DNA from 3 places in the Spirillospora sp. NPDC000708 genome. Region 2 is predicted to be linked to each of the others. Evidence: riboswitches for the same ligand, from Rfam matches in the RefSeq annotation. Region 2 holds a riboswitch; each other region holds the start of a gene.

Region 1 (10,318 bases), on a different contig from region 2:
CGTGCTGGCCCGCGGCACCTCGTCGTGCTCAAGGGTCTGGATGGCCGCAGCCATGGTCGGCATCATCGTCATGCCCATGCCGAGGCCCATGACGAACAGCACCGCGCCGAGCGCCCAGAAGGACGTGTCGGCCTCCAGGATCGCGGCGAAGCCCGCCACCGACAGCACCACCACGACCAGGCCGACCAGGACCACGCGGCCGGGGCCGATCCGGTCGGTCAGCTTGCCGCCGATCGGCATGGTGACCATGGCGCCGAGGCCCTGCGGGGCCAGCAGCAGGCCGGAGTGCAGGGCGCCCTGCCCGCGCACCGTCTGGTAGTACAGCGGCAGCAGCAGCATCGCGCCCATGAACGCCGCCATGAACAGCACCATCGTGCCGGACGCGGCGACCACCGAGCGGCGCTTGAGCAGCCGCAGGTCGATCAGCGGGCTCTTGGCGTTCAGCGCCCGGAACACGAACGCGATCACCAGGACGGCGCCGACCACCGTGGGGATCAGCCCGTCCGGCTTGGTGAAGTCCTTCAGCTCGGCGCCCTTGGCCAGGCCGTAGATCAGGGAGGCGAGGCCGGGGGACAGCAGGATCAGGCCCAGGATGTCGAGGCGCTCGGCCCGCTGCGGCTCGTCCTTCTTCAGGATCCGCGCGGACATGAACAGCGCGACGATGCCGATCGGCAGGTTGATGAAGAAGATCCACCGCCACGACACGTCGTCGACCAGCCAGCCGCCGAGGATGGGGCCGAGGATCGGGCCGAGCAGCATCGGGATGCCGACGACGCTCATCACCTGGCCGACCCGCTTCGGGCCGGCGGCCTGCGTCAGGATCGTCATGCCGGCGGGCATGATCATGCCGCCGCCGAGGCCCTGCAGCACCCGGAACACGATCAGCGAGGTCGCCGACCAGGCCAGCCCGGCCAGCATCGAGCCGATCACGAACAGCGCGATCGAGATCATGTAGAGCCGCTTGGTGCCGAACCGGGCCGCCGCCCAGCCGGTGATCGGGATCACCGTGGCCAGCGCGAGGGTGTATCCGGTCGCGACCCACTGGATGGTCGCCAGCGGGGCGTCGAACTCCTTGGTCAGGTCATTGATCGCGACGTTGACGACCGTGACGTCGAGGATGGACATGATCGCGCCGAGGACGACGCACATGGCCACCGCGAGCACGCCGCGGTCCAGCCCGCCGCCAGGGGCCGAGTCCTCCAGCGGGCCGTCCGCCGTCTGCGAAGACGCGGGAGCGGTCAACTCTCTTCCAATCGTCAGGGCCCGTGCACGCGGGCACGCAAGGACCGGGGAACGTTCTCGGGGATACCGCAGCAAAATACTGCAGAGACTGACACTTTCGCGAACGAGTAAACTTCGCGGCCTTCGGGACTATTCCAGGAGGGTCCGACAGTCTGACCGGGGTCTGCGCTGCTCCCCGGCGTCCAGCGTCCGACCTCGACCGCACTCGAGGTCAACACAGTGTGACGCATCCGACATCGAGGTCTCCCCCTCCCTGCAGAGCGTTCCGAAGCGGACGCACAGGCAGACCAGCGCTCTACGAAGAACTCATCGCCCGTATGCCGAAATTTCCCGACAACTTTCCGTAACCACCCACCCAGCCCCACCCGCACCGCGATGGCGCCGCCCGCCGCCCCGGCCCGCCGCGCACATGCGCTGACGCGGCGGTCGCCGAGGGAAGCGGACCAGGCGGCTCAGGAGACCTTCAACCGCCGCCCCAACGCCTCGGCACCCCGCACGTCCTGCCCCGCGGCGATGTAGACCGTCAGCTTCCGGTTCCCCGCCAGCGGCGACAGATCCAGCCCCGGCGCGGCATTTTCGAGGCGAACGACCCGCAGGGCAGGCAGCGATGCGAGCGGGCGGAGGTCGTCTATGAGTTCGCAACGCCAGAGCCAGAGCGTCCTGAGTCTCGACAGCGATCTCAGCGGCTCAAGATCGTTGATCCCGGTCTCGTCCAGGCTCAAATGCTCGAGCCTGGTGAGCGAAGCAAGGGTGTCGAAGTCGCTCGCTTGATGGCAGCCGACGAGGCTTAAGTCGATGAGCGGCATGCCTGCGAGTGGCCTGAGGCCGGTCACCCATCTGCATCGTTCCGCGTAGAAGCGTCCGAGATTGGGGGCGGCGGCGCGGATTCCATCAAGGCCCTCGGTGAGATTGGAGTCGCTCACGCCCAGTGTGCGCAGCGCCCCCAACGGAGGGAGCGCGTCGATGCTCGTGAGTTTGGAGGCGCCGTACAGATTGAGACTGGTCAACTCACGCTGCCTCCGCAGCGGAGAGTAGTCGGAGACGCCTTCGCACATACCGAGCGAGAGCGAGGTCAGTTGTGGCAAGTTCCGGAGCACGGCGAGGTCGGTGAGGGAGGAAGCCAGAGTTAGGTAACGCAGCACCGGTAGTGCCGGCAGCGACCTCAGCTTCCTCGTGTCGTATGCCCGCAGGACCAGCCTCACCAGCGTGTCTGCGTGCCGGGCGAGGAAACCGAAGTCACCAACGAGCGGCCGATTGACCACAAGGTTCGCCAGCGGCGGCACCTTGTCCAGGACGTTCAACTGCTGGGGGCGGGAGACGGAGAGCTGCCCGCCGGTGGGGAACCGCCCGAGCACACGGACGGCGAACTCCTCGGCGTCGAAGTACTCCCATGCCTTCGCCACCTGCAACTGCACGCGCGAGCGGGTGTCGGAGGCGTAGCGTGCGAGCACATCCAGCGCGCCCGGCCCGTTGACCAGCCAGGCCGTCTGGACCGTCGCGGTTGCGGCCGCGGTCGACAGGCCGTCCAGGGTTTGGGGGAGGCGGTGGAGGACGGGTTCGCCGGCCGTCGCGAGGGAGCGGGCGGAGGCTTCGTCGCGGGGCGGGATGAGGTCGTCCAGGCAGCGGTCGAGGTCGTCGCGCAGGTCGTCGGGGACGGACGGGAGCGTCTCCAGGCAGGCGACCGCCACCAGCTTCAGGGCGCGGGCACGCCGCTTCTCCGTGTGCGCGCGGGCGAGGATTCCGGTAAGGAGTTCGCGGCGTAGGGGCTCGTTGGCGTGGCCGGCGGCCATGATGACGGTCTCGCGCCAGGTGTCGCGGTGGGCGTTCTGGACGAGCAGGTCCATGTCGCCGAGGTCGGCGGCCTGCTTGGCGGCGAGGTACTCCTGGACGGTCCGGTGGACGAAGTCGATGCGTCCGGGCACGGGCTCGCGCAGGACGCCGCTGCGCTGGAGCAGTTCGTCCAGAACCTTCTCCGCCGGGACGCGGACCTGCGGCATCGAGGCGAGCCGGTCCGCGACCAGGCGTTCGACCATCGGCTTCGGCAACTCGACACGGGCGCTGGTCGAGAGGTGCCAGGCGATGTCCTGGAGGATCCGGATCTTCTGGTCGCGTTCGAGGACGCTCGGGATGCCTCGTTTGGTGTCCCGTGTCTCCAGCAGCATGTCGAGTGCGGCCGTGTAGAGGCCCATGCGGTTGCGGGGGAGCGCCTCGCGGTCGAGGTTGAGCGCGCAGAGCATCGCGGCGAGCAGTGGGCTGGACGCGAGTGTCCGCAGGTGGGGGGCTGCTTCGAGGCGTGCGAGCAGGCGGGCCTCGTAGGACGGCAGGCGCTCCGGCGTGCACGGGATGTCGGCGCAGTCGCGGACGGCGTTGTGCCAGTGCTGGACGAGCGTCCGCACGTCCGCCGGGGTGAGCTGCTCTAGGAAGGCGGTCGCGAAGCCTTCGGCGCGGAGCCAGTCTGAAGCGGCGGCGGCCGGGCGCGACGTCACGATGACGCGGATGCCGGGGAACTCGGTGACGAGTCCTTTCAGCCATTGCCGGACGGCCTGCCGCTGGCCGCTCGTCACCTCGTCGACGCCGTCCACGAGGAGCAGGGCACGGCCGGACAGCAGCCGCCGGTGCACCCAGCCGCGCGGCATGATCCCGGCGAGGTTGCCGGCGACGTCGTCGAGGAACTCTTCCGGACGCGGCAGCGCGCCGCCCGCATGGCTGCGCAGCTTGATGAGGAACGGGACGGAGCCGTTCCATTCGCTGAGCGGGCCGGTGAAGGATCCGCGCGCCGCCGTGATGGCGAGCCACCGCAGCAGAGTGCTTTTGCCGCCGCCCGCTTCGCCGCGCAGCAACATCAGCCGGTGGTCGCCCAACGCGGCCTCGACGCGGACGGCGCCCGTGCGCACCTGGTCGCGCCATTCGCTGAGGGGTACGGCCTGCGGCGCCCGGTGCAGGCTGCGCGCGCTCTCGTCGGAGACGTTCAGGCTGATGTAGGCGACGCTGAGCGTGGTCTGCGGGCGCGTGAGCCGCTCGAAGCGGACGCCGAACAGTTCCAGCGTGTCGAGGGATTCACTGATGGAGGCGAGGTAGCGGCGCGTGAACTCCTCGTCGTCCGCCTCGCCTTCGGGGGCGGTGAGGGTGCGTGCCGGAAGCCGGGCGAGGACGGCTCCGACCTGGTCGGCGAGCCCGCTGAGCCGTCCGAGCATCTCGGCCGACGCGCGTGGCGCGAACTCCGGCAGGTGGATGACGATGCGCGCCAGGCAGTCGCAGCACTCGTCGAGTATTACTTCGTAAAGGTGGGCGCCGACCTCGCCCAACTCGAACTCGGCACGCCGCGCGGGAAGCCGCGACCGCAGGCTCCGCGCGAGCTTCACCGGGTCGGCGTCCGCCGCGAAGAGGGCGTCGTCCGAGAGGTCGGCGTTGTCGAGCGTCCGGACGACCTCGAACAGCGCGGCGTCGCGGTCGCCGTCGGTGAGGCCGCCGAATTCGGTGCCCGCGAACGTCAGGAGCCGCTCCGCCACCGCGTCGGCGATGCCCTCGAACTGCCGCTGGACGCGCCGCCGCTTGATCTCGTCCGGGAACCCGGTCCTGATCAGTTCGGTGAGGTCCTTGCCGGCGGCGTCCCTGGTGGAGCGTCCGGCGAGCCATCGCCCGACGGCCAGCCGCGCCACCGACGCCCCCACCCGCAACGCGGCCACCTCGACCGACATGGCACCTCCGCTTCAACTGGCTGAGCCATTATGGCGAGAACGCCGTCTCACGCGACCGCCATTGTCCGGTCCTCGGGCGTTCCCGAAGCCTCTTGCGGCACATGGACGAATCCCTGGCGCCGCCGCGAGGCGACCGAGACCCTCAGGTCGGGGCGGTACGCCGCGGGGCATATCCCGTCGTATCCATGCTTGACGATTCCCCAGTAGATGTCCTCGGAGACCGCGAGGACGAGCGGTGAAGTGCTCGACCGCAGGCATTTCTTCAGTCTCGGCGCGTCCAGTAATCGGCAGGCCAGGTCGATGGCCTCGCCGAACGGCCCGTTCTCGTCCCGGTGGATCTCGCCCGCGTGCACGACGGCTCGCAGGCGCATGCACCTGCTCGGCCGGTCTGCCGCCGAAATCGACTCGTTGTAGTCGGCCAGCTGCCGGGCGAGGGTCGGGACGAGGCGGGAGAGCAGCCGGGTCTTCGGCAGCTCGTCGACCGGATGGAACAGGGCGAGGACGCCGTCTCCGCGGTCCTCGAACGGGTCGCACCAACGCTCGTCGATGCCCGCGGACGCCATGGCCCGCTTCACCTGGCCGTAGATCTGGCTCCGCAGTTCCTCCTTGATCGGGTTCGTGCGGAGCACCCCCGTCGAGTTCTCCAGGTCGACGGCCAGAATGCTTCTGTGCACCGGGTTGCCGCTCACCTGAGCGCCCCCAATTTCGCTCTGCTGTTAGATCCTCCGGCAATAGTCTGCAACCGGTTCTCGAAGCCGTGCAAGGTGCACGGCGACATGCATGGCCCGTGGATCGCCTCTGTATCCGTCTGGCAAGGTTGACGACTTCCAGTGAGACAGAATGATGTCAAAGGTGGGGAACCGCTTTTCCGCGAGGTCTGGTGATTTAGGGAGCGCGCGGTTATCGTTGCCCTGCAACTTGCAGATCGGCCCGGGCCGGAAGGCCGAACCGATTCGCCGGGAGGCAGGGTGGCCGCAGCCCCGACCGTCCGCCGTCGCCGCCTCGGCATCGAGTTGCGGAGGTTGCGGGAGCGACTCGGCCGGACGGTCGAGGAGATCGCGGATCGGCTCGACTGGTCGGCCTCCAAGCTGAGCCGGATCGAGAACGCCCGGATCGGCGTGCGGGTCTCGGACGTTCGGCTGCTGCTGGAGCTGTACCGGGTGGACGAGGGCCACAAAGGGGAGGTGCTGGCCCTCGCGCAGGCCGCCACGGAGCAGGGCTGGTGGGCCGAGTACCGGGACGTCCTGTCCGGTGAGTTCGGTACCTATGTCGCGCTGGAGGACGAGGCGCATACTGCCCTGACCTTCGGGACGTACGCCATTCCTGGCCTCCTGCAGAACAGAGAGTACGCCCACCGGATATTGGACAGCGGCCGGATCATCGCTGTTTCCACGCCGCGGCAGGTCGAACGCCGGCTGGATCTGCGTATGCGACGGCAGGAGATATTGCGCCGCGAGAATCCGCTGACCCTCTCTGCCGTTATAGATGAGTCCGTGCTGTTGCGCGACATCGGTGGCCGCGACATCATGCAAAGGCAGATGATCGATCTTCTCGACCTTGCCGAGTTGTCGAACGTGCACGTCCACGTGCTGCCGCTGGATGTCGACCGGGAACCGATTTTCTCGGACACCTTCACGCTTCTCGAGTTCGCCCCCGCCTACGATGTCGTCTTTCCGGATGTCGTCTACTTGGACAATCTGGTGACCATGGCGGTACTTCAGGACGACGGGGCCACGCACACGTACCGATTGTGCTGGGACGCGCTCAGGTCGGTCTCGCTCTCCGCGGAGGAGTCCCGGCGCCGGATAGCGCGGGCGGCCGAGGAGTGGGGGCCTCGCTGACCCTGCCGACCTGCCCCGGGACGTCCACGGCGGTCAATGGCCGGTACGGTCGATGATCTTTTGGAGCAGCGCTGAGAACCGCTGGCGAGAGAGGGGCAGGACCACCTCCGGCCGTGCGGAGTCCCGCAGCCCGATCAGCTCAGAAGAAAGCCGGCTCACCTCGACGCAGTTCGTCTCTCCCGTGCACTCCGTGGTTCCCGGGCAATGTGAGCCCTTGCGCCAAGCCGGATCGGGTGCGCCTGACGCGGGCCCGCCGGCACTTCCGTTGTTCTCATCCGTCGATGCGGGCATGTCCTGGTCCCTTCGTCGCGACCATGACGCGGGGGTCCGCGGTCGGCTAGAGGTTAGCGACCTGGACGCCGGTTTCGCGGGAGTTTGCTCCAGCATTTCGGACATTGATCAGCTGTCTAACTACTGTAAAATCGGACAGTTGGCAATAAACCAAGACCAATGGTGTGGGCGTCGAGTTGAGGGCGGCGAACCGGAGGAGACGACGGGATAGTAGCGCGTAGCGCCTCCCGTGCAATGACCACCGGGACACTTTTATGTCGACGGTTAGACCTTGAGGTGAGAATCTCAATCGAGAACGCATCGGTGTACCGGTGACGGGATGTCCGTCGGTGGGGGCGGGGAGGCGAGGCGCCCGGAAGCGTGTTGACGGGTGGTGGTGGTGCGGGGCAGGATCTGGGCGTTGTGATCATCTAGAGGACCTGAGGGACCTGGCCCTGGGACGGTCCGGCAACCTGCCTTCGCGGCAAGGTGCCAATGCCAGGAGCGATGAGGAGAAGCTCATGGGCGTACGCCTTGATGTTCCTGTGCTGGCCGGGACGCTCGTCCGGCTGGAGCCGCTGTCGTTGGAGCATGTGCCGCAGCTGGCGGAGGCCGCCGAGGAGAACCGGTCGTCGTACGGGTTCACGCTCGTGCCCGGGGCGGCGGACATGGAGTCCTATGTCGCCGGGCAGCTCGCGCGGCCCGGGCTGACGCCGTTCGCGCAGGTCAGGCTCGCGGACGGGAAGGCGGTCGGGCACACCGGCCTCTGGGATCCGCGGACGTGGCCCGGCACGGACCGGCTGTGCGCGATCGAGGTCGGCTGGACGTGGCTGGCGGCGTCCGCGCAGGGCACCGGCATCAACGTCGAGGCGAAGAAGCTGCTGTTCACCTACGCCTTCGAGACGCTGGGCGTGGCGCGCGTCGATCTCAAGACGGATGCGCGGAACGAGCGGTCGCGGCGGGCGATCGAGCGGCTCGGCGTGCACTTCGAGGGCGTCCTGCGGAGCTGGTCGCCGTCGTGGGCGCCGGGCGAGGAGGGCACGCTGCGCGACTCGGCGATGTTCTCGGTGGTCGAGTCGGAGTGGCCGTCGGTGAAGACGGCCATGACGAACCGGCTGGCGGGGACCGTCGCGAGGTGACGGCGAGCGGCTTTCCCGCGCGCGTGCCGGTGCTGGACGGGACGGTGGTACGGCTGAAGCCGCTGTCGATGCGGCATGTGTCCGAGCTCGCGGAGGCCGCCGAGGAGAACAGGTCGTCGTACGGGTTCACTCCGGTGCCCTCCGCGGCCGGCATGGAGGCGTACGTCTCCGACAAGCTCGACCGTCCTGAACTCATGGCCTTCGCGCAGGTCAGAGTGGCGGATGGGAGGGCGGTCGGGCACACCGCGCTGTTGCATCCGCAGCCGTGGCCCGGCCGGGACCGGTTGCGCGCGGTCGAGATCGGGTGGACGTGGCTGGCCGCGTCCGCGCAGGGCACCGGCATCAACGTCGAGGCGAAGAAGCTCCTGTTCGGCTACGCGTTCGAGACGCTGGGCGTGGCCCGCGTGGAGTTGAAGACGGATGCGCGGAACGAGCGGTCGCGGCGGGCGATCGAGCGGCTCGGCGCGCAGTTCGAGGGCGTCCTGCGCAGTTACTCGGAGTCGTGGGTGGCCGGTGAGGAAGGCGAGTTGCGCGACACAGCCGTGTTCTCGGTGATCGCCGCCGAGTGGCCGTCCGTGGAGACGACGATGGCGAACCGCCTGGGGGAGGCCGTCCAGCCCTGACAGCACCGCGACCTGTGGTGGGCGATCAGTGCTGGGGCAGCGAGTTCAGGAGTTCGCGGCCGTGCTGCCAGGAGCCCAGGTCGCTGGTGGAGTTGATGTGTCCGTATGCGCCCACCAGATGGAATCGTGCCTCCCAGCGCGCCGCGAAAGCGGCGGCCGTCTCGGGAGTGCAGTACGGGTCGTCGGCGCTGCCCACCACCAGGGCCGGGCATGGCAATGACTGCGCCGACACGTCGGTGAACGTCGAGGCCGCCTGGCGTGGGAACGCCGACCCGGCTGGGTCGGGCGGCGCGACCAGGAACGCGCCGCCTACCGGGCTTGAGGGATTCTTGAGCAGCCAGGCGGACGCCGCCCAGCAGCCCAGGCTGTGGGCTACCAGCACGACCTGGCCGTCCTGCCGCGAGGCGTTGTCGTAGGCCTTCTGCACAGCGCCGACCCAGTCGTCCAGGTCGGGGGCGGACCATGAGGCGGGGGAGATCCTCACCGCCGAGGCGCCCCACTCCCGCTCCCACAAGGTCTGCCAGTGCCGGCCGTCCGAGCCGTCGATGCCCGGGATGATGATGTACGCGGTCACTGCCCACCACCGTTTCACTCGTCGCCCCTTGCGATCATGAGGGCGCTCGACGCGGATTCTGGTGGATGCATCGGGGCGGCGGCCGTGTTGCAAGTGATCTCAAAGAAGATGGTGCGGACGACAATGGAATCACTCGACCGGATAGACCGTGACATCCTCGCCCTGCTCCAGGCCGAAGGCCGGCTGACCGGCGCGGAGGTGGGACGCCGCGTCGGGCTCTCGCAGCCCGCGGCCAGCGCCCGCATCCAGCGGCTGGAGAAGAGCGGCGTCATCACCGGCTACCGGGCCCTGGTCGACCCGGAAGCCCTCGGGCTGAACATCCACGCGGTCGTCCGGCTGCGCACCACGCACGCCCGGCTCTCACCCGCCCTGGACTTCGCCTCCCGGACTTCCGAGATCACCTCCGTCCTCAGGGTCACCGGGGAAGACTGCCTCATCTTCGACGTCCACTGCCCGCAGGCCGGACGGCTCGAAGAAGTCGTCGACGCGCTGGCCCGGTACGGCCCCGTCACCACGTCCCTCGTGCTCCGCGCCTATCCGCCGAAGCCGCTGACCGACGCCACGCCGGCGGCGCCGTGATCCGCGGCTACTGGAGCTCGAACCAGACGGCGTGGCCCTCGGCGCGCCGTTCCATGCCCCACGCTTTCGCGAGGGACGCGACGATCAGCAGGCCGCGGCCGGTGACGTCCAGCTCGGCCGCCTCGGCGACGTGCGGGACGGTCGCCGCCCGCCCGTCGTCGATCACCTCCATCCGGACGGTCCGCGCCGAGTAGGTCACCTCCACGCGGATCTGGCCGTCCCGTCCCGACTCGGTGTAGCGCAGCGCGTTCGTCAGCAGCTCGCTCATGCAGAGCGCCGCGTCGTCCAGGCACGGATGCTCCAGGCCCAGCACGTCGCGCAGCCAGCGCCGCGCGTGCCCCACCGCCCGGTC
Region 2 (10,318 bases):
CGAGCGCCAGCACCGCCGCGGTGATGATCAGCGGCGTGACGAACTTGCGGGGCGCGCCACCGCCTCCTCCGGTGCCGCCCGGGCCGCCCGGACGGCCCGCGCCACCGCCGGCGCCCTTGAGCTTGCCGAGCAGGCCGCCGGCCTTGCTCTGCTTCTGCCCCTGCCCGCCCGGGCCGGGAGGCGGCTGGAAGCCGGTGGGCGGCGGGCCGAACTGCCCGCCAGGACCGCCAGGTCCGCCCGGCCCCGGCGGCGGACCCATCGGCGCGCCCTGAGACGGTCCTTGGGGCGGCCCCTGCGGGGAGCCCTGGGGCGGTCCCTGCGTCGGGAAGACGGCCGTCTTGTCATCGCCGCCCTGCGGCCCCGCCGGACCCGGCGGCTGCGCCGACGGGTAGGGGGAGGGGGCCGGCCCGAACGACCTCGTCCGGTCGTCGTCGGGAGCGGTCACCGGCTCGGGACCGCCATGGGGGCCGCCGCGCCCGGCCGGCTCGTCCATGATCGTCTGGTCGCCGGCGCCCTGCACCGGCCCCGCGCCCGCCGGCAGGTGCATCTCCGACGTGCGGTCGTCGTCGTCCTGCGGCTGGTCGAGCCGCGTGCGCAGCTCCTGCGGCGGGTTCTGCGGCGACGGCTCCTGGCCCGCGGCCACGGTCTGGCCGGGCCCGGGCTGCTGGACCGGCTCCGGCGTGCGCGCCTGCCGCGCCCCGTCGTGGTAGAAGTCCTGGATCGTCGCGTCCGGCTCGATGCGCGGCGCGGGCGGCGCGTACGACGCCAGCGGACCGCCCGCCGGACCGCCGGCGGCGGACGAACCGGGAGCGCCGGTGCTCGGCGCGGTCGTCGGCCGCAGCGTCGACAGCGCCTCGGCGAACGCCTCCGCCGTCGGCCACCGCTTCTCCCGCTCCACCTCCAGCGCCCGCAGCACGACCTGGTCGAACGCCGGCGACAGCCCCTCGCGCAGCTCGCTCGGCGGCGACTTCACCGGCGCAGGGCCCGGGGCCCTCCCGGTCAGCATGTGGTAGGTCAGCGCGCCGAGCCCGTACACGTCGGCCCGCACGTCCAGGCCGCCGCCGAACCGCGCCTGCTCCGGCGACATGTACCCGGGGGTGCCGACCGGCAGCGTGAACGCGCCCGACGCGTGCGCCAGCGCCTTCGCCAGCCCGAGGTCGGCGATCAGCAGCTTCTCGCCGCCGTCCGGCGTCGACTGGAAGAGCACGTTCGACGGCTTCAGGTCGCGGTGGATCACGCCCAGCGTGTTGATCACCTCGACGCCGTAGGCGATCTCCTCGGCCATCGCGACCGCGTCGCTGACCGGAAGTGGCCGTTCGCGCATCCGGTCGGCGAGCGTTCCGCGGTCGGCGTACGACATCACGAAGTACGGCCGCCCGTCCGGCAGCTCTCCGATGTCGTGCACCCGCACGAGCCGCTCGGAGTCGGCGCGGCGCAGGATGCGCGCCTCCTCGAGGAAGCGATTGCGCACGTCGAGGTCGTCCAGGAGGCTCCCGGACAGGACTTTTATGGCGACTTGTGAAGCCAGCGCGTCGTCATGCCCCAGCCACACAGAGGCGAACGCCCCGGATCCCAGGACGCGATCGATTCGGTAACGGCCGACAGTAGGTGGGAAGGACACTCCCGTATCATGCCCAACAAACGGGGTGAGTGTGCGAACGAGCATTGAGGCACGGCATGGCATTCGATGAGCGGACCGAAGAGCTGGCAGTGAAGGCCGCCCAGGGTGACCAGGCTGCCCTCAACGAGCTGCTGCGCAAGATAGAACCGGACGTGCTGCGGCACGCCGCCCGGTTCCTGCCCTGCCGGCAGGACGCCGAGGAGGCGTGCCAGGACGCGTTGCTGCAGGTCGCGCGGAACATCCACCGGTTCGAGGGGCGGTCCAGGTTCAGCACCTGGCTGCACGTCGTGGTCGCGAACTCGGCCCGCTCCACCTACCGCTCGCTGAAGCGCCGGTCGGTCGAGCAGGCCGGCGAGCTGCCGCAACAGCGCCCCGACCCGCGCCGCACCAGCGTCATCGCCGGCTCCCGCGTCGACATCCTCGACGCCATGGAGGACCTGGAGGCCCGCAAGCCGGACCTCATCCAGGCGCTCGTGCTCCGCGACGTGTCGCAGCTGGAGTACGCGGAGATCGCCGAGCAGCTGAAGCTGCCGCTCGGCACGGTGAAGTCGCGCATCCACGAGGCCCGCAAGCAGGTCCGGCAGACGCTCGGCGAGTCCTACACCTGACCGCCCGGTCGCTTCCGCTTCCGCAGGTCGGGGCCGTCAAGCATCGGTAATCGGGCGGCAACCGTGCGTTCAGTCGCCGGGTCCCGCGGGCCGTGCTCCGCCACCATGCGGTGCATGTCATCCGGCCTCGCGACCCCGTCCGAACGCCCGATCTTCGTGATCGGCTGCCCGCGTTCCGGGACGACGCTGCTGCGGCTCATGCTGCACTCGCATCCCCGCATCGCGCTCCCGATCGAGACGCGGTTCGTGCTCCCCGCCTACGCGGCGCGGGCACAGTTCGGTGACCTCGCGGACAGCAGGAACAGGCGCGCGCTCGCCGACTGGCTGACCACCCGGCCGGCCACCCGGTTCCGCGATCTCGGCCTGGACCCCCGCGCGATCACCGAGGAGATCGTCGCGGCGCCGCCGACCCTCGGGTCCGCCCTCGCCGTCGTCTTCCGCGCCTACGCGCGGCTGCACGGCAAGGTCCGCTGGGGCGACAAGCGCCCGAGCTACATCCGGCACGCCGGCGCGCTGCTGCGGATGTTCCCGGACGCCCAGTTCGTCCACCTGGTCCGCGACGGCCGGGACTGCGTCGCGTCCCTCAAGGAGATGCCCTGGTACGACCAGGACCTCAACCACGCCGTCTCCGTCTGGCGGGAGGCGATCGACACCGGCCGGCGGCTCGCCGCACGCCTCGGCCCGGACGCCTTCTACGAGCTGCAGTACGAGCGGCTCGTCGCCGACCCCGCCGACGAACTGCCCCGGCTGTGCGAGTTCCTCGGCGAGGACTACCACCCGGCGATGACGGCTCCGCAGTCCCTCGCGCAGCGCATCGTCCCGCCGCAGAAGACGTGGCACGACCTCACCCGCGACGCGGTCACCTGCACCCGCGTCGGGTCGTGGGCGCAGCGGCTGGACGCCTGGGAGATCAGCCTCGCCGAGGCCGCGTTCGGCGAGCGGCTCGCCGAGTACGGCTACGAGCCCAGCGGCCTGCCCAAGCCGCCCGCCGCCCGGCTCGCCCGCTTCGCGCGCACGGCGGCCCACCGCCGCATGGCGCACAGCAAGGCCGAACTCCGCGAACGCTGGCAGCGCCGCCACGAACCGAGCCCCGTCGACTGTCGCCTGGCCCCCGTCGAGCTCCCGGTGGAGGCACCGCAGGAGAAGCTCCCGAACTAGCGTCCTCGAAGGGCGGCCCTCAAGTTCTCCGCCGGGCACGGACGCGCGTTCCGCCGCGGACGCCGGTCAGCCCAAGGCCACGAACGGTCAGTCGAAGGCCGCGACGGTCGGTCGAGGGCCGCGAACGGGTCAGTCGAGGGCCGAGAGCTGGTCGGCGAACCAGCGCTGGGGCGGGAGCGCGGTCGCCGCGGACACGAGCCGGGCGCAGCGCTCGGCCCGCTGGTCGCGGGGCATCAGCAAGCCCTGGTGCAGCGCCTCCGCGGTCTGGGACACATCGAACGGGTTCACCACGAGCGCGTCCTCCGACAGCTCCGCCGCGGCGCCCGCCTCGCGCGACAGCACCAGCGCGCAGCCCCGCTCGGACAGGACGGGCCCCTCCTTCGCGACGAGGTTCATCCCGTCCCGGATCGGGTTCACCAGCAGCACGTCCGCGAGCCCGTACGCGGCGAGCGACCTCGGGTAGTCGTCGTTGACCTGAAGGATCAGCGGCTCCCACGTCGCGGTGCCGAACTCCTCGGTGATCTGCTTCGCCATCCGCTGCACGGCCGCCGTGTACTCCCGGTACTCGGGCAGGTCGTAACGCGACGGGTAGGCGAACGCGAGGTGCACCACGCGTCCGCGCCACTCCGGATGGTTGGTGAGCATCTCCCGGTACGCGGCCAGCCCCCGCACGATGTTCTTCGACAGCTCGGTCCGGTCGACCCGGACGATGAGCTGCCGGTCGCCCACCTGTTCGCGCAGCGCGCGCGCCCGCTCCGCCACGTCCTGCTGGGCCGCCCGCTCCCGCAGCGCCGCTCCGTCCACGCCGAGACCGTGGACGCCCACGCGCGTCGTGTGCCCCGCGCATGTGACGGTGCGGGCGGCGCGGTCGACGCGCGCGCCGAGCACCACCTCGCAGCAGTCGAGGAACGCCGAGGCCCAGCGCTCGGTGAGGAACCCGGCGTGGTCCGCGCCGAGGATGCCCTGGAGGACCTGCGCGCCGATGTCGTCCGAAAGCAGCCGGAAGTACTCCGGCGGAGCCCACGGCGTGTGCGAGAAGTGCACGATCCTCAGGTCGGGACGCCGGTCTCGCAGCATCCGCGGCGCCAGCGACAGGTGGTAGTCCTGGATCGCCGCCTTCGCGCCCGGCGCCGCGTCCCGCGCCAGCGCGTCGGCGAACGCCGCGTTGTACGCCTCGTAGGACTGCCAGTCGCGCCGCGCGCGCGCATCGAAGTGCGGACTGCGCGGGGTGTCGTACAGCAGGTGGTGGACGAACCACAGCGTCGAGTTCGCGACCGCGTTGTACGCCCGGTGGAACGTCGCCGCCGGGATGTCGAGCATCCGGACGGCCGCGCCGCCCGTGTCGTGCCCCGCGAGGTCGATCCGCCCGTCCGGAGCGCGCCGCGCCGCCGTCCGGTCCGCCTCACCGAGGCTCGCGCACACCCACAGCACGTCCTGCCCGGACGCGACGCCGGCGAGGCCGGACACGAGCCCGCCGCCTCCCCGCCGCATCTCCAGCGCGCCGTCGTCGGACAGCGAGAACGAAACGGGCCCGCGGTTCGACGCCACCACCACTTGGCTCATACGGGAAGGGTCTCAGTTGTGACGGGGGTGCTTCAAAGTGGCCCGGGGGGAACACTTCGGGGCCGTTCGACAGGCAGGCATCTGTACCGAAAGCACTGCGGTTAGGGGGATTTGCCCCGGGTACCCGGACGGAATGAGTCGGGCCGAGACGACCAAGACCGTCCTCGTCGCAGGGGCGGCGAACCTCATCCTCGCCATCGCCAAGCTGATCGCCGGGATGCTCGCCGGATCGAGCGCGATGCTCGCCGAAGGCGCGCACTCCGTAGCCGACACCCTCAACCAGGGGTTCCTGTTCACCTCGCTGAGGCGCAGCGCCCGCCCGCCCGACCGCCGCCACCCGTTCGGCTACGGCAACGAGCGCTACTTCTGGTCGCTGCTCGCCGCGTTCGGCATCTTCGTCGCCGGCGGCGGCTTCTCCATCTTCGAGGGCGTCCTCACGATGAGCGGCCACGGCGGCTCCGAAGGCGACGTGTGGCTCGCCTACGGCGTCCTCGCCCTCGGCGCGGTGCTGGAGGGGACGTCCTGGGTCCGCGCGTTCACGCAGGCGCGCCGCGAGACCCGCGAGAACGGCCGCGACATCGTCGACCACGTCCGCCGGTCGCCCGACGTCACCTTCAAGGCCGCGCTGTTCGAGGACACCGCCGCCATGATCGGCCTCGCGTTCGCCGCCGCCGGGCTCGTCCTGCGGCAGCTCACCGGCTCGGAGTTCTGGGACGGCCTCGCGTCCGTCCTGATCGGCCTGCTGCTCGTCGCCGTCGCGTTCGTGCTCGGCCGCGACAGCATGGGCCTGATCATCGGCCAGGCCGCCGACCCGGCCGCGCAGCGCGAGATCCGCGCCGAGATCGCCGCGGCGCCCGGCGTCACCGGCGTCGACGAGCTGCTCACCATGCACTTCGGCCCGGACGAGCTGCTCGTCGCCGCCCGGGTCAACTTCTCCGACGCCATCAGCGCCGACCAGGCCGAGGACGTCGCCGGCGAGATCGACCGCCGGCTGAAGGAGCGCGTCCCGATCGTCCGGCACGTCTTCCTCGACCCCACCCAGCGCGCGCCCGCCCGGCCCGTCGCCGACGAGCCCGCGTGATCAAGACCACCCCCGGGGTAACGTCTCACTGGGCGGACCCACCTGTCCGCCCTCCGGTCACGTCATGTAAAGTTCGCATACGAGCTCAAAGCGCTCGTTCTCTACTAGCGCTTGACTTCGATAACTGAATACCGCTCATCCAGAGGGGTGCAGGAAGCGCAGTGGCCGACGGGCCGGTCTTCCAGCTCAGCCCCCCTGACAACTGAATACCGCTCATCCAGAGGGGTGGAGGGACCGGCCCTGTGAAGCCCCGGCAACCACCCGGCTGAGGCGCACTCGCGATCCTGCGAGGCCGGCCGGGAGATGGTGCCAACTCCGGCCTGCGACCAAGGTGGCGCAGGGAAGATGGGGAGAAAGGCCTCGCCCTCATGGCACTTACGCCTGCCACTGACCTCGGACCCGCTACCGCCCTCGTCTGCCGCGAATGCGGCTCGAAGCGCGATCTCGGCCCCTTCTACGCGTGCGAGGAGTGTTTCGGCCCGCTGGAGATCGCCTACGACTTCGGCGGGATCACCCGGGCCGACATCGAGTCCGGTCCGCGCAACATCTGGCGCTACCGCGGGCTGCTGCCCGTCCCGTCGACCGTCGCCGACACCCCGAACACCGAGCCCGGCCTGACCCGGCTCGTCCGCGCCGACAACCTCGCCGAGAGCATCGGCCTGCAGCGCCTGTGGGTGAAGGACGACAGCGGCAACCCGACCCACTCCTTCAAGGACCGCGTCGTCGCGGTGGCGCTCGCCGCCGCCCGCGAGCTCGGCTTCAAGGTGCTGGCGTGCCCGTCCACCGGCAACCTCGCCAACGCGGTCGCCGCCGCCGCGGCCCGCGCCGGGATCCGCAGCGCCGTGTTCGTCCCGTCGAACCTCGAGTCCCAGAAGATCATCACGACGGCCGTGTACGGCGGGACGTTCGTCACCGTCGACGGCAACTACGACGACGTGAACCGGCTCGCGTCCGAGATCGCCGGTGAGCAGGACGACTGGGCGTTCGTCAACGTCAACGTCCGCCCGTACTACGCCGAGGGCTCCAAGACGCTCGGCTACGAGATCGCCGAGCAGCTCGGCTGGCGGCTGCCCGACCAGATCGTGGTGCCGGTCGCGTCCGGCTCCCAGCTCACCAAGATCGACAAGGCGTTCCAGGAGCTGATCAAGCTGGGCCTGGTCGAGGACAAGCCGTACCGCGTGTTCGGCGCCCAGGCCGCCGGCTGCGACCCGGTGTCCGCCGCGTTCAAGGCGGGCCACGACGTCGTCCGCCCGGTCAAGCCCGACACCATCGCCAAGTCGCTGGCCATCGGCAACCCGGCCGACGGTCCCTACGTGCTGGACGTGGCGCGCCGCACCGGCGGCGCCGTCGAGGACGTCACCGACGAGCAGGTCGTCGAGGGCATCCGGCTGCTCGCCCGCACCGAGGGCATCTTCGGCGAGACCGCCGGCGGCGTCACCGTCGGCTGCCTGCGCAAGCTCGTCGACGCCGGCACCCTCGACCCGGCCGCCGAGACCGTGATCATCAACTCCGGGGACGGGCTGAAGACGCTGGACGCCGTCGCGCCCGTCGCCAAGCCCAGCGCCAACATCGCCCCGACGCTGGAGGCGTTCCGCGCCGCCGGCCTCGCCTGAGAACGAGAAGGAGCCAGCACATGAGCAGCGTGTCCGTCCGCATCCCGACGATCCTGCGGACCTACACCGGCGGCGAGGCGGAAGTGAAGGCGGAGGGCGCGACCCTGCGCGCCGTGGTCGCCGACCTGGAGGCCAGCTACACCGGGATCGCGGCCCGCATCCTGGACGACGCCGGCAAGATCCGCCGGTTCGTCAACGTCTACGTCGGCGACGAGGACGTCCGGTTCGCCGACGGCCTCGACACCGCGACCCCCGCGGGCAGCCAGATCTCGATCATCCCCGCGGTCGCGGGCGGCTGACCGCCACCGGCCATCCGGCCGCCGTCCCCGAGCGCCGTCGCGGCCGCCGGGCGGGGTCGACTCCGATCATGCCGGGGTCGACCCCACCCGCGGCGCGGCGCCGCGGAGGCCGCGACGTCTTCGTCCACCATTCGGCGATCCGGATGGACGGCTACCGCACCCTCGAACAGGGCCGGCGCGTCGAGTTCGAGATCACCCAGAGCGACCGCGGCCCTCAAGCCGACGCCGTCCGCCCCCACTGACCCGCCCGGCCTGTTCGTGCCGGAGACATGGGGATACGATCAAGGTCGGCTTTCGGTACCCGGACCGCTGTCCCGCCCCAGTGATCCATGACGCAGGGGTGAGGCTCATGGAACGGTCGATGGCGTGGCAGGGCGGACCCGATGTTCCGTCCACGACCTGGCGCGGCGGGGCCAACGTCCCGTCCATGACGTTCGGGCGGTTGAACGCCACCTGGCCATTGGCCTCGCTGAGGCTGAGCCATTCCGGAATCGTCCTGACCGCCGTTCGCAAGCGGTTTCACCTGACCGCGGCCGACGTGGTGGCGGCCTTTCCCTGCTCGAGCTCGCCGCTCAGCAAAGGGATCGGCATCGAAACCCGCGACGGCCGGGTACTGGTCTTCTGGACCTCCGAGGCCTCCGCCGTCCTTCCCGCGCTGCAGGCCGCGGGCTTCCCGGTCTCGCCCGCACCGCGCAACGCCTTCCAGGAGATCCGCGCCGCTCGCCGGCGCGTCGCCCCGGCCGGCTCGGCGAGACGCCGGCTCGCCTTGCGCGGAGTCCTCCTCTCGGCCGGGCTCCTCTGCATCGTGCTCCTGAAGCCGATCCTGCTGCCGGACTACTCCTGGACCATGCTCGTCTTCGCCCTGCTGGCCTTCGCCGTCCTCAACGGTCTGCTCTACCTGCGACGGAAGTGACCCGCCCTCCCGCCCACAACATGACGGCCTTGCCCCCTCCACCCAAGGCCGAGCTTTTCGTGAACAGTGGGGCACGGACCGGCACAGCAGGGCGCAACATGACATGTCCGGCGAATCGCTGGAGTACCGCGGCGCAGGTCAGAGCCCTTCCGGGCGGCCCGGCGAAGACGAGTGCGGCGAGGCTGTGCGGCGCTTGCACTCGGCAGGGTAGAGTGCTAAAAAACGGTTGGCACTCTACTGTGGAGAGTGACAGCTTCACAGTCTGGGTCGGGGCGACGAGGCCCCAGTCCGGTGGCGGAATGGCAGCCGCCGGGCACGGGGCCGTCCGTCGCGGGCGTCGGCTCGATCCTTTAAGCCACCTTGTTCCGGGAGGACTAGGAGCCTATGGCTGCAAAGATGATCGCGTTCGACGAGGAGGCCCGGCGCGGCCTCGAGCGCGGCATGAACCAGCTCGCCGACGCCGTGAAGGTGACCCTCGGTCCCAAGGGCCGCAACGTCGTGCTGGAGAAGAAGTGGGGCGCCCCCACGATCACCAACGACGGTGTGTCGATCGCCAAGGAGATCGAGCTCGAGGACGCCTGGGAGAAGATCGGCGCCGAGCTCGTCAAGGAAGTGGCGAAGAAGACCGACGACGTAGCCGGTGACGGCACGACGACGGCGACCGTGCTGGCCCAGGCGCTGGTCCGCGAGGGCCTGCGCAACGTGGCCGCCGGCGCCAACCCGATGTCGCTGAAGCGCGGCATCGAGGCCGCGGTCGAGCGGGTCAGCGAGGAGCTGTCCAAGCTGGCCAAGGACGTGGAGACCAAGGAGCAGATCGCCTCCACGGCGTCCATCTCCGCGGGCGACCCGCAGATCGGCGAGATGATCGCCGAGGCGATGGACAAGGTCGGCAAGGAAGGCGTCATCACGGTCGAGGAGAGCCAGACCTTCGGTCTGGAGCTCGAGCTGACCGAGGGCATGCGCTTCGACAAGGGCTACATCTCGCACTACTTCGTGACCGACCCCGAGCGGATGGAGGCGGTCCTCGAGGACCCGTACATCCTGATCGTTCAGGGCAAGGCGTCGGCCAACAAGGACCTGCTGCCCGTCCTCGAGGGCGTCATGCAGTCCGGCAAGCCGCTGCTGATCATCGCGGAGGACGTCGAGGGCGAGGCCCTGGCGACCCTGGTCGTCAACAAGATCCGCGGCATCTTCAAGTCCGTGGCCGTGAAGGCCCCGGGCTTCGGCGACCGCCGCAAGGCCATGCTCGGCGACATCGCCACGCTGACCGGCGGCCAGGTCATCAGCGAGGACGTGGGTCTCAAGCTGGAGAACACCACGACCGACATGCTGGGCCGCGCCCGCAAGGTCGTCATCACCAAGGACGAGACCACCATCGTGGACGGCGCCGGTGACGCCAACGAGATCGCGGGCCGGGTCAACCAGATCCGCACCGAGATCGACAACACCGACTCCGACTACG
Region 3 (10,318 bases), on a different contig from region 2:
CAGCCACGTCTCGTGCTCGCCGACGATGACGAACCGCTCCCCGCGCCACCGGCACGTCGTCCGGACGTACCGGAGCTCCTCGACCTCCGACGCCGGCACGATCCGCCGGAACCGGCCGGGGCGCAGCTCCTCGAACCCGTCCGTCGGCCCCGGCGTGTAGAGCCGGACCTCGCCGTCGGCGCCCGGCGCCGCCTCGAAGTCGCGGCCGAGCCAGCGCGCCACGTAGCCGTCCCTGATCACTGCGCCGCTCCCGCCCGGCCGTCGCGCCCGTCGGAACCGGTGGACGCGTCGGGCCGCAGCCACGCGAGCCGGTCGGGGTCGTACATCGCGACGAACCTCTCCGAACGATCCATGCCCAGGTAGTACATCTCGGCGCCGTACGGGAGCCGGACGCTGTCCACCTTGTACTCGCGGATGGAGCCCGCGCTGCCGGGCGCGAACCCGCCGCCGACGAACGGGGGCCGCTCGATCACCCAGCCCGCGTCGCCCCAGGAGGCCATCTCCTCCGCGTCGCGCCCGCCGAACGGGATCCGGTACAGGTCGGGGCAGTACGCGGGCCACCGGATGACGTACACGCCCTCGTCGGCGGGCGAGAACGGCGTGTCCTCATAGAGGAGCCCCAGCGCCTCGTACAGCTGGACGGGCGTCTGGAGTTCCGCGACGTCGCCCGTCGGGTGGACGAACCCGCCGACGCGGTCGTAGCCCTGCTCCAGGTACCAGCCGACGTGCCCGTGCGGGACGACCTTCTGCATGATCGTCGGCTGGGACACGCGGTCGTCGAGGTCCTCGGTCCGCGCCGGGGCCGCCGTGACGACGTCCTGCACGGTCATGTCCGCGGCGGGTTCCCGCGGGGCGGGCGGCGCGGCCGGACGCGCCTGGACGAGGCCGACGCGCAGGGCCCACTCGCTCAGCGCCCGCACCTGGTCACCGCGCAGGGACGCGCCGATCCGCGTGCCCGGGTTGAGTAGCAGCGCCCAGTCGTCGCGGGGCCACGCGCCGATCAGCTCACGGAAGTCGGCGTAGACGAACCGGGACTCCGGCAGGACCTCCCGCAGCCGGACGAGGGAGGTGAACACCCGGACGGCGGTGCCGTCGCGCAGCGCCGCGTCCCACCGGAACTCGCGCTGCACCGGCGTCACTTCGAGCGGGGCGTCCGCCGGGATGGGCACGAGGACGTTCGCGTTCAGCAGGACGCGGAGGAACGCGTCGGAGTCGCCGCCGAGGGCCGCCTCGTAGAGCTCCTGGTCGATGCGGTTGCCGGGCTCGAACTCTGGCTCGGGGGCGCCGACCGGCCGCAGCCGCCGCTCCGGCGCCTGCGGGTCGCCCGGCGGTTCCGTCGCGGCGGTCGACTCCGGGGCGGGCGAGTCGCTCGCGGGACCCAGGCCGACGATCGCGTGGCCGCCGGTCACGGTGGACGCGTTGGCTTCGGGCGCGTAACCGCCCGCCGCGTCCGGCACTGACGGCTCGGGCTCTGCCGGCGCTTCCGTGGCGGGGAGGTGCTGCGGGCCGGTGTCTCCGGGCAGGGCCGTGTTGTACGCACCGTAGGACGGCTCTGCGGCCGGCGGCTGCGGCCCGTAAGCGGGCGCGTCTTCTCTCCCACCGGGCGGAACCGGCGGCGCCACCGGTTCACCGCCCCCCGGAACGCCGACCTGCGGCTGCGGCGGCACGACCGTGGGGTGCCCGCCGGAGGTGGTGGACGGTGCCGCCGGCTCGTGGTCCGCTGCGCTGACCTGAGGCTGGGGACCGGTCTGGTGCGGACCGTCTCCCGGCGCGTTGAGGCCGGGCTGTTCGGTCGGCGGTGTGGGGCCGGTGGTGGGGTATCCGCCGGAGGTGGTCGAGGGTGCCGTGGGTTCGTGGTTGGGTGCGCTGACCTGCGGTTGTGGCCCGGTGTGGCGCGGGTCGTTTCCCGGTGCGGGGACAGGGTCCGCCGCGTTGAAGCCCGGCGATTCCGTCGGCGGTGTGGGGCCGGTGGTGGGGTATCCGCCGGAGGTGGCCGAGGGCGCCGAGGGCTCGTGGTTGGGTGCGCTGACCTGCGGTTGTGGCCCGGTGTGGCGCGGATCGTCTCCCGGCGCGGGGGCAGGGGCCGGCGCGTTGAGGCCGGGCTGTTCGGTCGGTGGTGTGGGGCCGGTGGTGGGGTATCCGCCGGAGGTGGCCGAGGGCACCGTGGGCTCGTGGTTCGGCGCGCTGACCTGGGGTTGCGGGCCCGTGTCGTGGCGCGGGTCGGCTCCCGGGGCGGGGTCTGGAGCGCCGAAGGCGGGCTGCTCCGCCGGAAGGGGCGGGACGGCGGTCGGGTGACCGCCGGTCGTGACCGAAGGTGCCGCTGGAGCCTGGTCCGGCGGCCCGGGGACGGCGGGATCGGCAGCGGGAAAGGCGGGCTGCTCAGGCTCGGCAGGGCTCGGGGCGGCGTGGCTACCGGACGGCTGGGCCGCCTCGCCGGTCGGGATCGCCGCCACGCCGGGGTCGGACGGGACGTAGCCGGGCCGCTGCTGCGGGCCGGTGCCGGTGCCGGTGGAGGCCGGTTCGCTTGGCGCGCCGTCGGGCACCGGGGACGCGTCCGTGGACGGGACGGCCGGTGCGACGGGAACGGCGGGGTTCTCCGGGGGAGGAGGAGTAGCGGCCGACGGCGGGGTGGCGGCCTTCTCGGGCGCGGTGCGCGGCGGCCCGCTGAGCGCGCGGACCTGCTCGCCGGGCATCGTGGCGTCGATCGGGGTGCCGGGGTTGAGGACGAGCGTCCACTCGGGGTCGGGCCAGGCGGACACGACGTCCAGCAGGCTCGGCATCACGAAGCGGGACGAGCCGATCGCCTCGTTCATCCACTTGAGGGACGTGAACAGCTGCACGGACGTGCGGCCGTGGACGGTGACGGGCCGCCACGGGAACGCCGGGTCGTCGGGCGCGATGCCCCACGGGGTGTCGGGGTCGGCGGGGACGAGGACCTGCGCGCCGAGGAGCACCTTGAAGAAGGTGTCGGTGTCGCGGCGGCGGGCGGCGTCGAAGAGGCGCTGCTCGATGTCGTTCTGCGGCTCGAACCGGTCGGTCATCCGGGCGGCGGCGCGCTGGTCGGCCCAGGTGGCGAGGCCGGGGAGCTGGGCGGCCATGACGGTGCCGCCGGCGGGGGAGCCGGAGTTGATGGCGAGGAGCCAGCCGTGGTCGGGCCAGTAGCGCAGCGCGACGGTGAACGGCAGCTTGATGTACTCGGTGCCGGTCCCGGCGGCGTGGGCGGCCTCGATGAGGCGCTCGGGGGAGGTGAAGACGGGGACGACGGTGTTGCCGTCGATCTCGCGGGTCCGCCACGGGAAGCCGGGGCGGCCGGGGCGGAGCGTGTAGTCGGTGTCGTCCGGGACGGGCAGCAGGATCTCGGTGTCCGCCATCGTCTGCAGGAACAGGTCGTGGTCGTTGTTCGCAGCGGCGCGCAGCAGTTCGCGTTCGACGTCGTTGGCGGGGTGGAACTCGGGCCGGGCCGGTTCGCGGGGCGCCTCGCGGGGCAGCTCGCGGTGCTGGCCCTGCAGCTCCTCCCACGGCGACTCGTCCGACGCCGGCGATGACGGGGCCGGCGGCGACGGGGCCGAGGGGGCCGGCGGCGCTGCGGCCTGAGCCGGAGCGGGTGGCGCCGCGGGCTCGGGAGCGGGTTCGGGAGCCGGTTCCGGTGCGGGCTCCGCCACGGGGGCGGGCGGCTCCGGCGCCGGCGGTGCCGCCGGGGCAGGCGTAGATGCGGGTGCGGGTGCCGGGGCGGCGGCGGACGCGAGGTCGGGGCGGCCGACCTGCGGCGGGCGGCCGTCGCCGTCGGCGACCTGCCGGACGAACCAGGCGGGCATCCGCGCCTCGATCGGCAGCGGGACGCCGCCCGGGTGGCCGGGCGCGTCGACGGCCAGCCACCAGCGGGCGTCGGGCCAGGTCTCGGCGAGGTCGCCGAAGCGCAGCGTCATGAAGTGCCGCCAGGACGGGCCGAGGCAGGCGCGCATCGCGGCGGCGGAGGTGTAGGCGAGGACGTGGACGCGGCCGTCCTCCTCGCGGGTCGGCCAGGCGGGCCCCGACCGCCCGGCGAGCACCCCGTCGACGGCGTCGTCCGGGACGGGCACCACGAGCTCGCTGCCCGCGAGGATGCGGAAGTAGCCCTCCTGGTCTCCGGCCCGTACGCTCTCCTCCAGTCGGCGTTCCAAGTCCGACGTGGGTCGCCACGCGTCGGCCACCGCCGCCACCCCCTGTTTCGTCCGTGCTCATCCCCGACCCGCCGGGTCCCGGTGGGAGATCCGGCGGGAAGTAGCGCGACTGCCTACGCTACAGGGGCGAACAGGACCAAAGGCCATAAACGTCTGTGCTCGCCGGCGAGTCCGCAGGTCAGCGCGGTGCCAGTCGCGCCAGCGCGGTGCACAGCCGGTCGATGTGCTCCTCGGTGGTCCCGATCCCGATGCTCGCGCGGACGGCCGCCCCCTCGCCGCCGCAGCCGGCGGAGTCGTCCCCGCCCAGCAGGTGCCGGACGAGCGGGTGCGCGCAGAACTTGCCGTCCCGCACGCCGATGCCGTGCTCACCGGACAGCGTAAGCGCCACGTCGCGCGCGTTCCAGCCGGTCACGGTGAAAGACACGATTCCCACGCGCGGCGACCGGTCGCCCCACAGGGTGAGCTCGCGGACGTGGGGGAGCGCGGCGAGCCCGGCGCGCAGCCGGGCGAGGAGCCGCTCCTCGCGGGCGGCGAGCGCGTCCCAGCCGGCGGCGGTGAGGGCCTCGCAGGCGGCGGCGAGCGCGATGACGCCGAGGACGTTGGGGGTGCCGGCCTCGTGCCGCTGCTCCGCCGCCGGCGCCCACCGGACCGCGCCGGCGACGGACGCGCTGGCGCCGCCGCCCTTGAGGTACGGGTCGGCGGCGCGCAGCCAGTCGGCGCGCCCGGCGAGCACGCCCGCGCCGAACGGCGCGTACAGCTTGTGGCCGGAGAACGCGACGTAGTCCAGGCCGAGCGCGGTCATGTCGAGCGGGCGGTGCGGGACGAGCTGCGCGGCGTCCACCGCGATGCGGGCGCCGTGCCGGCGGGCGACCTGCGCCAGCTCGCGGACCGGCCACAGCTCGCCGGTGACGTTGGACGCGGCGGTGACGACGAGCAGCCGCGCGCCGACCGGGGTCGCGGCGAGCGCGCGGTCGGCGGCGCCGATCGCCTCGGCGGGCGTGGCGGGGACGGGGAGCCGCACGGGCCGCTTCCACGGGAGCAGCGACGCGTGGTGCTCGGAGTCGAACACGACGACGCTCGTCCCGGACGGGACGGCGTGCGCGAGCAGGTTCATCGCGTCGGTGGTGTTGCGGGTGAACACGATGGCGGCGCGGCGCCACGCGCCGAGGAACTCGCGGACGGTCTCGCGCGCGCTCTCGTACGCCTCCGTCGTGACCTGCGAGGCGTAGCCGGCGCCGCGGTGCACGCTGCTGTAGTAGGGCAGCGCACGGGTGACGGCCTCGTGCACCGCCTCCAGACAAGGCGCGCTGGCGGCGTAGTCGAGGTTGGCGTAGGGGACGTGGCGGCCGTCGTTCAGCGGGACGGGCGCGTCCGCGCCGACGACGCGCGGGAAGGCGCGAACTTCCCGTGCGGTGCCCGGCGTCTCAGCAGGCGTGAGCGGGGCGAGGGACGGTGCGGAGGCGAGCGTGGCGGGCATGCCGGTTCCTTCCGGGGTCAGGGACCCCGGGGCCGTGCCTGCGGGATCCGCGCTTGCCGGAACGCGGTGCCGCGTCCGGCCAGGTCCTCACCCGGGGCACCCCATCGCGGACGAAGGGTTGCCGGCCAGCGAGCCGGGGCTTGGCGCTGGCGCTCATGACCTAGTGCGGAAGTATATGCGGAGCCTGTGGCAGATCAAGGGGGAGGGTGCGATGCGGTACCGGGTGGTTCGGGCGCTTGCCGGGGGCGTGGTGATGCTCGGCGTGTCCGGCCTGCTGGGCGCGTGCGGGGCGCTGGGGGGCAACTCCGGCCAGGTCTGCAGCGACACCAAGAAGGCGTTCCAGCAGTACATCACCCAGGTCAGGAGCGTGCCGGCGGCGGAGCCCGCGCAGTGGGGCCAGGCGACGCAGCGGCTCGCGACCCGCCTCGACGCGCTGGCGAAGGAGGCCGACGACGGGGCGCTGAAGAAGGCGCTGCGGGCCGAGTCGCAGCGGCTGCGCGCGGCGGCCACGACCGTCGGCACCGGGGACGCCTCGCAGCTCAGCGCCGTGATGAACGACACACCGGCCCGTATCGGAAAGGCGTGCGCCTAGCGGCACGGGGTGGGGCGGACGCGCAGGGGCCCGGCGGTGCGACCGCCGGGCCCCTCGCGCTCAGTTGAACATCTGGCCGCCGGTGCCGTCGCCGGTACCGCCGCCGCCGTCGTTCCCTCCACCGCCGTCGGTGCCGCCGCCGCCGTTGCCTCCGCCGTCGGTGCCTCCACCGCCGTTCCCGCCGTCACCGCCGCCGGGCAGCGTCGGGATGATGGTCGGCAGGTCCGTCGGCGGCTTCGGCTGGCGCGGCCCGCCCGTCCCGCCGGAGGGACGGTGCGTCGGGCCGTCGGTGCGCGGCCCCTCGGTGCTCGGCGCGCCGCCGCCCGGTGACGGGACGCCCCAGCCGCTGCCCGGCGTCTCCGACGGCGACCCGAACGTCTTCGGGTCGTAGCCCTTGATGTCGACCGCGTCGGTCATGTACGAGCGCCAGATCTGGGTGGGCAGCTGCCCGCCGTAGGAGCCGTACCCGGGGATGTTCAGCGCCTTGTTGTCCTCGCGGAACATCGCCACGCTCGTCGCCATCTGCGGGACGAACCCGTTGAACCAGATCGCCCGGCCCTCGTCGGTGGTGCCGGTCTTGCCGGCGACGTCGCGGCCGTCGGGCAGCTGCGCGCCGGTGCCGGTGCCGCCCTGGACGACCTGCTGCATCGCGTACGTGGCGTCCCGCGCGACCTGCGTGCCGAACGCCCGCTCGCCCTTCTCGGAGAACTTGCGGGCCTGGCCCTCGTTGTCGGTCACCGACTTCACCACGTACGGCTGCCGGTACACGCCCTCGTCGGCGAACGTCGCGTACACCCCGGCCTGCTGCACCGGGTGCAGCGACACGATGCCGAGCGGGAACGACGCCGCGGCGCGCTGGTCCGGCGTCATCTGCGACGCCGAGATGCCGAGCTTCTCGGCCATCGCGGCGATCTTGTCGTTGCCGATGTCCTGGCCGAGGTTGACGTAGGCGGTGTTGACCGAGTGCTCGGTCGCGGTGACGAGGTTGATGTTCCCGAAGCTCTCGCCGCTGTCGTTCTTGATGGAGTGGCCGCCGAAGTACTGCGGGGAGCTGCCGTCATAGGTGTCGGACAGGCTCTTGCCGTCCTCCAGCGCGGCGGCCAGCGCGATCGGCTTGAAGCCCGACCCGGCCTGCGCGGTGTCGTAGAACGCGCTGCTCGCCGCCTCCGTCAGGTAGTCGCGGCCGCCGTAGAAGGCCAGCACCTGCCCGGTGTTCGGGTCGACCGACACCAGCCCGGTCCGGATCTTCTTGCTCGTCCCGGCCGGGACGTTGTTCTCCACGGCCTGCTTCGCCGCGTCCATCAGCCGCTTGTCGAACGTCGTGGTGATCTTCAGGCCGCTGCGGTTGATCTCGTCCTCGGTGTAGCCGCGCCGCTCCTCCAGCTCCTTCTTGGCCAGGTTGACCATGTAGCCCTTCTGGCCCTTGAGGACGTCGGTGATCTTCTCCTTGCCGGGTGCCGGGAACGTCATCGACGCGGCGTCGGCGGGGGACAGCGCCCCGTCCCGGACCATGTTGTTCACCACGGCGTGCCAGCGCTGCTCGGCGTAGACGCGGTGCTGGCCGGTCGGGTCGGCGAAGTTGCTCGGCTGCTGGATCGCGGCCGCCAGGTACGCCGACTCGGCGGGCGTGAGGTCCTTGACGTCCTTGTTGTAGTAGGCGTGCGCGGCGGCCTGCACGCCGTAGGCGTCGCGGCCGAAGTAGATGGTGTTGAGGTACTGCTCGAGGATCCAGTCCTTGGACTTCTCCCGGCCCACCTTCAGGGAGACCATGATCTCCTTGAGCTTGCGGGTGACCGAGCGCTCCTTGCCGATGCCGCCGTAGTAGTTGCGGACCATCTGCTGGGTGATGGTGGAGCCGCCCTGCAGCTGCTCGCCGGTCGCGGTGGACCAGAACGCCCGCGCGGTGCCCTGGATCGACACGCCCGGGTCCTGGTAGAAGCTGCGGTTCTCGGCCGCGATGACCGCGTCGCGGGTGCTCTTCGGGATCTGGTCGAACTTCACCGCGTCCCGGTTCATGCCGGTCTTGGCGATCAGGGTCTTGCCGTCGGAGTAGTAGAAGGCGGGCCCCTGCGCGAGCGCCTGCTGCTGCGGCGAGGGGACCGGCGTGAAGATGTAGGCGATCGCGAACGCCGCGACGAGGAACCCGAGGATGCCGAGCAGCGTGAACAGGATGCGCCGCAGGTAGCGGACGCGGCGGCTGCGCGGCTTCTTCGGTCCCTTGCCGCCGCCGCCCGAACCGCCGCCGGGGCCGCGCCCCGGCGGGCCTCCTTGCCTCGACGACGCAGCCGACATGGTCTTGGTATCTCCGGCCGGGGAGCCGCTCACACCAGCGCTTCCGGAGCCGTCCGGATCGTCCCGCCCGGGGCGGTCGTTATCGGGGGACGTGCCCTTTTCGGTGGCCGGAGCGCCCGGCCCGGCGGCGGGGGATTGCGCGGTCGCGGCGGGCGCCGCGCTCTCCGCGGGGCCCTCCCCGGCGCTCTCCACAGGACCCTCTGCGGGGTCCTTGTCGCGATTCTGAGATATGTCGGTGTTCGGGGAGTTTTTCAGGTCTGGGGTGGTTTCTCCGGAGTCCACGGTGAGCGTCGCCGTCCGGGCCGCGGGGGCCTGCGCCGCGCGCCCGGCCGCCCCGTCCCGTTCCTGGTCACGGGCCTGGCCGTCGACATCGGCGGGCGCGCCCGCCGACTCCGGGCGCGGCGCGGAATCGTCTGATCCGCCCGCCGGAGCGGCCTTCGCACCGTCCTCGCGGAGATCGTCCGCAGTGCCCGGTGCGCCCTCTTCCTGACCTTTTTCCGTGCTGCTCACAAGCCCCCCGTGATTATTGCGTTACCGACGATACCTGAGGGGATCCATGCGATGGGCCGCCCAATGCACATCCTTGGCTTCCCGATAAGAGGACGGTCAAAGCGCCCTCGGGGTTGTCGTGACGGATCTCGCACGCCCCCCGGGAACCCTCGCCCCGCCAACGCGAGCGGCGGGGACCCCCACCGGGGGCGCCCGCCGCTCGTCTCCGCCTGCGCGCCGTCACGCGGCGCGGGCGCTCACTTCTGCACCTTGGCGAGGATGTCCACCACGAACACCAGCGTGTCGGTGCCCTTGATCCCGGCCTGCGCGTTGCCGTTCTTGCCGTAGCCCTCGGCCGGCGGCAGGACCAGCAGCACCCGGCTGCCGACCTTCGCGCCGGTCAGGCCCTTGTCGAAGCCGGGAACGGTGCCGCCGGTGCCGATCGGGAACATCGCCGGCTGGCCGTTCTTCCAGCTGGAGTCGAAGACCTTGCCGTCCTTCCAGATCTGCCCCTGGTAGTTGACGACCGCGTCGTCGCCCTTGGCCAGCGCCGGGCCGGTGCCCTGGACGAGCGTCTTGACCTGCAGCTTGGACGGCGCGTCCACCTTCGGGACCGTCACCTTCGGGGCCTTGCCGGCGCCCTGGTCCTCGACCTTCGGCAGGTTCTTGTCGTCCAGCTTCTGCGGGGCGCCCTGCGGGCCGGCGTTCTTCTTCACGACGGCCGCGACGTCCACGACGAAGACGACCGAGTCGTTCTTGCCGAGGCCGAGCTGCGAGCCCTGGTCGCCGAAGCCCATCGACGGCGGGACCTCCACCAGGACCCGGCTGCCGCCCGTCTTGCCGAGCAGGCCCTTGTCGAGGCCCTTGACGCCGCTCTTGCCGACGGTGAGCGCCTGCGGCCCGCCCGACCCCTGCGTCTGCTGCTCGTAGGAAGAGCCGATCTTCTTGCTCGTGCTCTTCTTCTTGGAGTCGTCGGAGTCGGTCTGCTTCGCCCACTGGTAGAAGGAGTACTGCACGAACATCGTGTCGCCGTCGGCGATCGCCGGGCCGCTGCCCTTGATCAGCGTCCGGGTCTTCAGCGACTTGTTCGGTGCGAGCTTCGTCGGGATCTTCACCTTCGACTCGGCCCCGAACTTGCCGGACACCTCGATCTTCGGCCCGGGCCGCGTCACGTAGTAGGTGACGCCGCCCGCGATGGCGAGCACGGCCACCACGATGCCGGCGATCGTCGCGATCCGCCGCTTGCGGGCCTGGGCCGCGGTCAGCGCGGACGGCCGGTTCAGCCCGCTGCCGCGCCCGGCGCTGATC

What was found. Region 2 has a riboswitch for S-adenosylmethionine ahead of thrC (threonine synthase). Riboswitches for the same ligand answer to the same signal wherever they lie in the genome.
Region 1: another riboswitch for S-adenosylmethionine. It lies ahead of ABT299_RS31500 (GNAT family N-acetyltransferase); the one in region 2 lies ahead of thrC (threonine synthase).
Region 3: another riboswitch for S-adenosylmethionine. It lies ahead of ABT299_RS42170 (aminotransferase class V-fold PLP-dependent enzyme); the one in region 2 lies ahead of thrC (threonine synthase).

The regions. Positions count from the first base shown of each region.
Region 1 is NZ_JBEPCJ010000053.1:5,608-15,925, forward strand. It holds gene ABT299_RS31475 (DHA2 family efflux MFS transporter permease subunit) at 1-1,242, opposite strand, end outside; gene ABT299_RS31480 (NACHT domain-containing protein) at 1,695-4,940, opposite strand; gene ABT299_RS31485 (hypothetical protein) at 4,988-5,614, opposite strand; gene ABT299_RS31490 (helix-turn-helix domain-containing protein) at 5,909-6,781, shown strand; gene ABT299_RS31495 (DUF397 domain-containing protein) at 6,815-7,177, opposite strand; SAM riboswitch class I at 7,476-7,565, shown strand; gene ABT299_RS31500 (GNAT family N-acetyltransferase) at 7,573-8,190, shown strand; gene ABT299_RS31505 (GNAT family N-acetyltransferase) at 8,187-8,813, shown strand; gene ABT299_RS31510 (RBBP9/YdeN family alpha/beta hydrolase) at 8,839-9,387, opposite strand; gene ABT299_RS31515 (Lrp/AsnC family transcriptional regulator) at 9,511-9,966, shown strand; gene ABT299_RS31520 (ATP-binding protein) at 9,974-10,318, opposite strand, start outside.
Region 2 is NZ_JBEPCJ010000079.1:2,079-12,396, reverse strand. It holds gene ABT299_RS39175 (serine/threonine-protein kinase) at 1-1,666, opposite strand, end outside; gene ABT299_RS39170 (RNA polymerase sigma factor) at 1,678-2,229, shown strand; gene ABT299_RS39165 (sulfotransferase family protein) at 2,344-3,387, shown strand; gene ABT299_RS39160 (alpha,alpha-trehalose-phosphate synthase (UDP-forming)) at 3,517-4,950, opposite strand; gene ABT299_RS39155 (cation diffusion facilitator family transporter) at 5,084-6,031, shown strand; SAM riboswitch class I at 6,242-6,383, shown strand; gene thrC (threonine synthase) at 6,400-7,644, shown strand; gene ABT299_RS39145 (MoaD/ThiS family protein) at 7,665-7,943, shown strand; gene ABT299_RS39140 (cold shock domain-containing protein) at 8,012-8,185, shown strand; gene ABT299_RS39135 (hypothetical protein) at 8,371-8,856, shown strand; gene groL (chaperonin GroEL) at 9,241-10,318, shown strand, end outside.
Region 3 is NZ_JBEPCJ010000092.1:18,486-28,803, forward strand. It holds gene ABT299_RS42160 (UCP033725 family protein) at 1-240, opposite strand, end outside; gene ABT299_RS42165 (SseB family protein) at 237-4,160, opposite strand; gene ABT299_RS42170 (aminotransferase class V-fold PLP-dependent enzyme) at 4,339-5,637, opposite strand; SAM riboswitch class IV at 5,682-5,798, opposite strand; gene ABT299_RS42175 (DUF8711 family protein) at 5,849-6,229, shown strand; gene ABT299_RS42180 (transglycosylase domain-containing protein) at 6,290-8,521, opposite strand; gene ABT299_RS42185 (FKBP-type peptidyl-prolyl cis-trans isomerase) at 9,268-10,318, opposite strand, start outside.